3 regions of the Desemzia sp. FAM 23988 genome follow, and region 3 is predicted to be linked to each of the others. Evidence: riboswitches for the same ligand, from Rfam matches in the RefSeq annotation. Region 3 holds a riboswitch; each other region holds the start of a gene.

Region 1 (2,262 bases), on a different contig from region 3:
CCTAAGAATTCAATAGTTAAGTCACTAAAGCTATTTTTTGTATTCAAACACAGCGGGTCCATTCATGAAAATGTCCTCTGTACCTGAGATAGTCAATGTTCCTTGTTCTAGATGTACTTTTACACGATCTTCAACTAAACCTGCGTCTCTAGCTACCACAAAGCTGGCGCTGCAGCCAGTACCGCAAGCCAATGTCCAGCCGACACCACGTTCAAATGTTCGCACGATGATTTCTTTACGATTCAGCACTTGGACAAAATTGACATTTGTTTGGTGAGCAAACAATGGATGATGGCACAGTTTTTCTCCTAAATCGGTCTCCAGCATGGCTACTGCATCTTCTACGAAAACAACTGTATGCACAGTACCCATAAACAAACTGGTGAACGTGACGTCTTCTCCATCAATAGAGATTGTCCGATTGATGTAAGGAGCATCGTCAGCAGCATCAAAAGCATGGTTTGAGTAATCAGGTCGACCAATATTTACTTCGCAGTAGAACGGCTCATTTTGAAGAATGTCTACGTTCATCTCACCAGCTAATGTTTGTACAGGAAATCGTTCTTCTGTGGTCAAACCTTTGTCTAGGACATATTTGGCAAAACAACGAATCCCATTTCCGCACATTGGAGCTTCGGAACCGTCACGGTTAAACAGCAGCATCTCTAGCGGATTTTGTTTGACGACGATTAAGCCATCTGTATCAAATTGTTCTGAACTACACAAAGAGGTAGCCTCCATAGAATAGTCTTTTCCATTCTTGAAATCCGTGATCACAAAGGTATTTCCGCAGCCGTTATATTTGTAAACAGACATATACAAAACTCCTTTTTACAATTTTTTCCTCAAACAATAAAAAAAGACACCATTTCTGGCGTCTTAAATGTATACAATGGTTATGTAGACAGATGATAGCGCCTCTGCTTTTTAAGCAGGAGTGATATAGGTATTTCCCATATCCCCACGATATAAAATCTGCCGATTTCAATCGTTCGGCAATGGCTGCCTTTCATACATCGTCATCGAATGCCTTCTCTGGTGTATTACTCATCTACATTGCTACCTCTATTAAATTGTAAGTTGCTTTTTTGATGTTTTATATACTACCATTAAATTTTTCTGTTGTCTATTTGTCAGGAAAAAAAATTAGATATTGTATTTTTTCTGCAAACTGGTACACTTTTTTTCATAAGCAAAAAGGAGTGATCGAATGAAAGAACGATTGAATGAAGACGTCCTTAAAGTAGAGACGAGTGAGATACGAGCATTTAATCAGTATGCAGTAGACAATCAAGCCTCGCTTTTTCTGACTTTGGGGGAACCAGATTTTCCCACACCAGCACCCATAAAAGAAGCTGCGCTCGATTCTCTGAATAAAAACCAGACTCATTACTCATCAGCGCAAGGGAGCCTTGAGTTGCGAGAGGCGATTTGTGCATTTGAGAAAAAAACCAATCACATCGAGTATTCACCAGAAGAAGTAATGATCACGGTTGGTTCTACTGAAGCTATTTCAACGGCTTTAGCCACTTTACTCAACCCTGGGGAAGAAGTCATTATTTTACAACCGGCTTTTCCTTTATACCGTCAATTGATTCAAATGAACAGCGGAGTATGCGTGCCGATCGATACCTCTACTAATCAATTCCAACTTTCCAAAGAGATGTTGGAGGCGGCCATTACCGATAACACAAAAGCTATCATCATCAATTCGCCCAATAATCCTACAGGAACGATTCTTAATGCGTCTTCGTTAGAAGTGATTTATGAGGCCGTGAAGAAACACCAACTTTTTGTGATAAGCGATGATGTTTACAATCAATTGTTATTTACCGAACAACCTGAGCAATTAACTAAATACCAGGATATTCGTAGTTACATCATCATCTGTCAAAGCTTCTCGAAACCTTATGCGATGACTGGATGGCGTATCGGCTACTTATTAGCTGATTGGGACTTTATCGAAGAAGCCCTCAAGATTCACCAATATGTACTTTCTTGTGTCAACACCTTTATTCAAGATGCAGCTATAGCAGCACTGGATTACAATATCGAAGAGATGCTGAATTCCTACCGCTTACGGAGAGATTACGTATACAACCGCTTGAAAACAATGAATGTAGATGTGGAATTGCCTGATGGTACTTTCTATATATTGCCGTCTATCAAAAAATATGGGCTATCTTCATATGATTTCTGCCAGAAGCTAGTTCTTGAACAAGGCGTTGCGCTTATTCCAGGCAGTTATTTTGAAGCAGACGA
Region 2 (2,262 bases), on a different contig from region 3:
TATGAAAATAATAGAAGGCAACAAGAACGCTGGTAAAGAATCGGATAGTAAAGATACCAAGAATCCAGCTGTTCCTAAATCAGTGATCGAAGCACTTAATGACCAAGCCAACAGCAAAATAGCTCCTGTAATGATCAGCGACTTCATTCCATTGATCCATGTATCAACAGCTTCTCCCCACGTAAAGGCTTTTTGTTTCACACCCATTGCCATAGCCACAAGACTAGCCAGTAAAGCAGCTTGGAACAACACGATGCTGGCGTCAGAAGCACCAAACGCTTCTTGGATAGCCGAAAAAGAAATGGGACTGCTTTGCATAGATTGGATCAATTCGGCGTTTTCTCCCGCCATGATTGCATTGTATCCATTAAAGTAAAATCCGATCAATGATGCTGCAATCAATGTACCTATCGGAATGATGGCATTCCAGATACTTAATTTGACACCTTCTACTGGTTCCATTTCATCCAACTCACTGGAAGAAGGACTCGGGTTGATCTCTTCTATATTCGTTGGATCAAATTTTCTCGCTCTTCTTTCTGCCTTGAGCATCGGTCCAAATTCTTTTAAAAATAGGGCTGTACAGACGACAAACAATAGCATCAAAATGTTGTAGAAGCGGTAAGGAATCGTTTCAATAAAGACACTATAGGCATTCACCGATTGTCCGATTGCTTCATAACCATCTTGGATCAAGCCAACTTCATACCCAACCCATGTAGAGATCAACGCAATTCCGGCAACTGGAGCGGCTGTGGCATCGACAATAAAGGCCAATTTTTCACGCGAGATTTTCTTTTCATCTGTTACGGGACGCATGACCGGCCCAACGATCAACGCATTGGCATAGTCGTCAAAAAAGAGAAATAATCCCAATAACCATGAAATCACTTGCGCACTGATTGGGCCTTTAGCTTTTGAAGCCAGTGCATTTGCTACCGCTCTGGTCCCGCCCATTTTAGTCATCAAAGCGATCAAACCGCCGATGACCAATACTTGCAGAATGATTCCGGCATTATAACGGTCAGCTAGTGAAGATAAAGTATACTCCACAATACTTAAAAATGACTGAACGATTGCAAACAACACATTTCCATCCACTGAATGCAGCACCATTGCTCCTGCAAAAATCCCTAAAAATAAAGATATGATGACATTTTTTGTTACGAATGCCAGCAGTATAGACACTACAGGCGGAACTAATGAAAACCAGCCAAACTGAATGGCGCCATCTGCGCCAGTCGTAAAGTCAGCTGAAAAAGTAATAAACACAAACGCTAACGCAATTATTCCAATAACTATATTTTTTTTCACTACTAAACTCCCTTTCTTTTTGAGCACAAAAAAAGCGATACCTAGAGCTCTAATCAACTCAAGGCATCACTTTTGTACATAGCATTATATACATTATTTGACCTTTTTGCTGATAGTCCTCCACAAATTTTTGTAAATTTATGACAGTGATCAGCATATTCTGCTGACCCCCAGCTTCCAATATTTGGCCATATTGCAAACTTCGGCGATTCATCCTTTCTAGTCACTTCATCGTGCCATCTCTGTGACTGTACTTTTAAAAATCGCGCCTCTATCTTTTTTTGTATTCCATGCTATGTTACACAATATTTTTATGGGTTGCAACCCATGTGCGGTATTTTTTCAGTGGACTTTCTCTTTCGGTGATTCGTACATTAATTTCTTGGTGCCTTTCTCTCTTGTTTTCTAAGATTAAGAAATCCAGCAATACACACTACAAGAGCACTTAATGCGTCTACGATCAGATCCTCCATCGTATCGACCAAAGCATCACGTCCAACCAACACCGTTCTATCCGCTGTAATAAATTTCTGCATGTTGGTTCCTAAAACAGCATCTGCTAAAAATTCATAAATTTCCCAAATCGTTCCTGCCGCCAGTGCAAAACAAAAAGCAAACAAAGCGACAAAAATCGGGCTTAAATGGATGTTCACTTTTTCTGAATCGTTAAAGAAACTGACTACCACAAAACCTAAAGCTCCTAGCATCGCTCCGCTAAACATGTGAAGAATCAAGTCCCAACTGGGAACACGATAGTAAAAATCTCGTACTTCTCCTAAATAGATTGCACAAAATAAGAATACAAAGTACATAACTTCCATGATATCAGGGATGTTCACCGAAAATTTCCGTTCAATGAGTGACGGAATAAACATGACGATCACACCTACTAAACATTGCAACAATGTCAATACATAATCACTTTTTACTTTTTCGTATCCGTTGTCT
Region 3 (2,262 bases):
GTTTGCGATCAATAAGAAAATCAGTCCGATAGTCAGCCAGATTCCCATCAATTTACCGATAAATTTCAACCAAGTATCATAAGAAACTTTAGCAATCGATAATTGTGCCATTAATACACCAGATGTCGGAATGATTGAATCCATAAAGCCATCTCCGAATTGGAAGGCCAGTACAGCCGTTTGTCTAGTGATACCAAGAGTATCAGCTAACGGAATCATAACTGGCATTGTAGCAGCTGCTTGTCCGCTGCCTGAAGGAATGAAGAAGTTAACGACGATTTGTGTAAGGTACATCCCCACAACAGCTAATGAGTCTGGTAACGAACTGATTACATTAGACAAACCATTGATTAACGTATCAATGATCAACCCATTTTCCATGACCACTAAAATAGAGCGAGCAACACCAACAACTAGGCCGGCAAAGACCATTTCTTTTGCTCCCACAACAAAGGACTCCGCAATTTCACTGGGTCTCATTCTGGAGATGAAACCCGTTAAAATCCCCATTCCTAAGAAGACTGAACCAATCTCTACAATAAACCAGCCATATTGGAATACACCGTAACCGATGATGGCAAATCCGCCGACAAATACAAGCAACGTTGCTAAATGGCGCTTAGTGAATGGAGGAAGGTCGTCGAAATTGATGGTCCCTTCCGTCACATGAGTGCCTTTTTTACGGTTGTACAACAAACTATTTTCTGGATTTTTTTTCACTTTTTCTGCATAACGCATCAAGTAAGCAGAAGTAACGATCCACAAGATCGCTAAAATAATTAACCGGAAACCGACTCCCGAGAATAAAGGCAATTCGGCAATTTCCTGAGCGACTCCGACAGAAAACGGGTTCATAAAACCAGCGAAGAAACCAATGGCTGCTCCCAGTGAAATCATCCCCAAACCAACTAAGGCATCGTACCCTAATGCTAAAGCAAGTGCGACTCCAATGGGAATAAATACAATCGTTTCTTCAGAAAGCCCCATTGTAGATCCTAAAATACCAAACACTAAGATCAAAATAGGGATGACCCATTTTTCTTTTCCTTGTAATTTTTTAACCAGCAAGCTGATCCCCGAACTGATCATTCCTGAATCGGTAATCAGTTGAAAAGCACCACCTACAATAAATAAGAAAAAGATAATGTCAGCTGTCTCTGTCATTCCCGTTGGAATAGACTTTAATACATCAAATAAACCTTGTGGGTTAGAATCCACTACTGTATAGGAATTCGGAATAACAACTGTCCGTCCATTCACCTCAGTTCGTTCAAATTGCCCTGCAGGCAACACATACGTTAGAATCGCCATCACAATTGTAAAAGCTATCAGCGTTACAAATGTGTGAGGGATTCTAGACCTTTTTTGTTTCTCCATGGTAAATCCTCCTAATCATTTCTTGAAACGAAATACTACTAAATAAAATGTATTCCCTTGAGTACAGAAGCAGAGTAAGCTCTTAAAAAACGCAAAAAGACTATGAGCAAAAGGGCCCATAGTCTTTTCCGTTATACTATACCTTCTGCCCGCAATATGAAGAGCTCTCCTAAAAACAAATTTGGGCAATTTGTTCAGGCAGTGTTACGCTTATTTAGCGTAACCCCAGTACATCTGCACTTCGGCGATAATTCCTTTCAGAAAACCCTACTCTTAATTACCGCAGCCTCTACATCACATTGAATAATATTCAGTTTCTTAACCGCTACAAACTATACAGGATTCACTTTATAATTGCAATATTTTAGGGGGAAATTCTAAGAAAAAGGGCATTTTTTAATTCAATGCAAAAAATTATTTGAATAAAATCTCACTATTTTGAAAAGATTAGTGTAGACTAAGAATAAATGAATAGGAGGCGTGAAAGGTGTTTTCATTATTTATTCTCATGCTTGAAAGAGGCGGTCTAATTATTATTCTGGCTTATTTGCTGATCAATATTCCTTATTTTAAAAATATTTTGACAAATCGCTCTCGGATGAGTTCGAAGCTCAAATTAATTGTGATGTTTAGTGTATTTGCTTTTATTTCTAATTACACGGGTGTGGAGATCAATCAAGACGAAATGATCGTCAATCAATTTGTCACACAATTATCTGCAAATTCTGCTCTAGCTAATACACGTGTATTAACGATTGGTGTATCTGGATTGATCGGCGGCTCATCCGTCGGTATTATTGTCGGTCTTGTTTCAGCTGTCGTCCGCTTCTTCCAAGGTGGAGGCGATGTTCACATTTATATCTTGTCTTCAGTACTGATTGGATT

The links. A riboswitch is a leader RNA that binds a small molecule or an ion and turns the genes downstream of it on or off. The one in region 3 is predicted to bind lysine.
Region 1: another riboswitch for lysine. It lies ahead of dapF (diaminopimelate epimerase); the one in region 3 lies ahead of ACEN4L_RS09660 (YfcC family protein).
Region 2: another riboswitch for lysine. It lies ahead of ACEN4L_RS06185 (Na+/H+ antiporter NhaC family protein); the one in region 3 lies ahead of ACEN4L_RS09660 (YfcC family protein).

Annotation. Positions count from the first base shown of each region.
Region 1 is NZ_JBGQQS010000008.1:69,110-71,371, reverse strand. Features, by position in the region: gene dapF (diaminopimelate epimerase) at 31-816, opposite strand; lysine riboswitch at 905-1,076, opposite strand; gene ACEN4L_RS06300 (pyridoxal phosphate-dependent aminotransferase) at 1,211-2,262, shown strand, end outside.
Region 2 is NZ_JBGQQS010000008.1:37,283-39,544, forward strand. Features, by position in the region: gene ACEN4L_RS06185 (Na+/H+ antiporter NhaC family protein) at 1-1,314, opposite strand, end outside; lysine riboswitch at 1,420-1,596, opposite strand; gene ACEN4L_RS06190 (hypothetical protein) at 1,689-2,262, opposite strand, start outside.
Region 3 is NZ_JBGQQS010000017.1:9,660-11,921, reverse strand. Features, by position in the region: gene ACEN4L_RS09660 (YfcC family protein) at 1-1,377, opposite strand, end outside; lysine riboswitch at 1,531-1,677, opposite strand; gene ACEN4L_RS09655 (LytS/YhcK type 5TM receptor domain-containing protein) at 1,865-2,262, shown strand, end outside.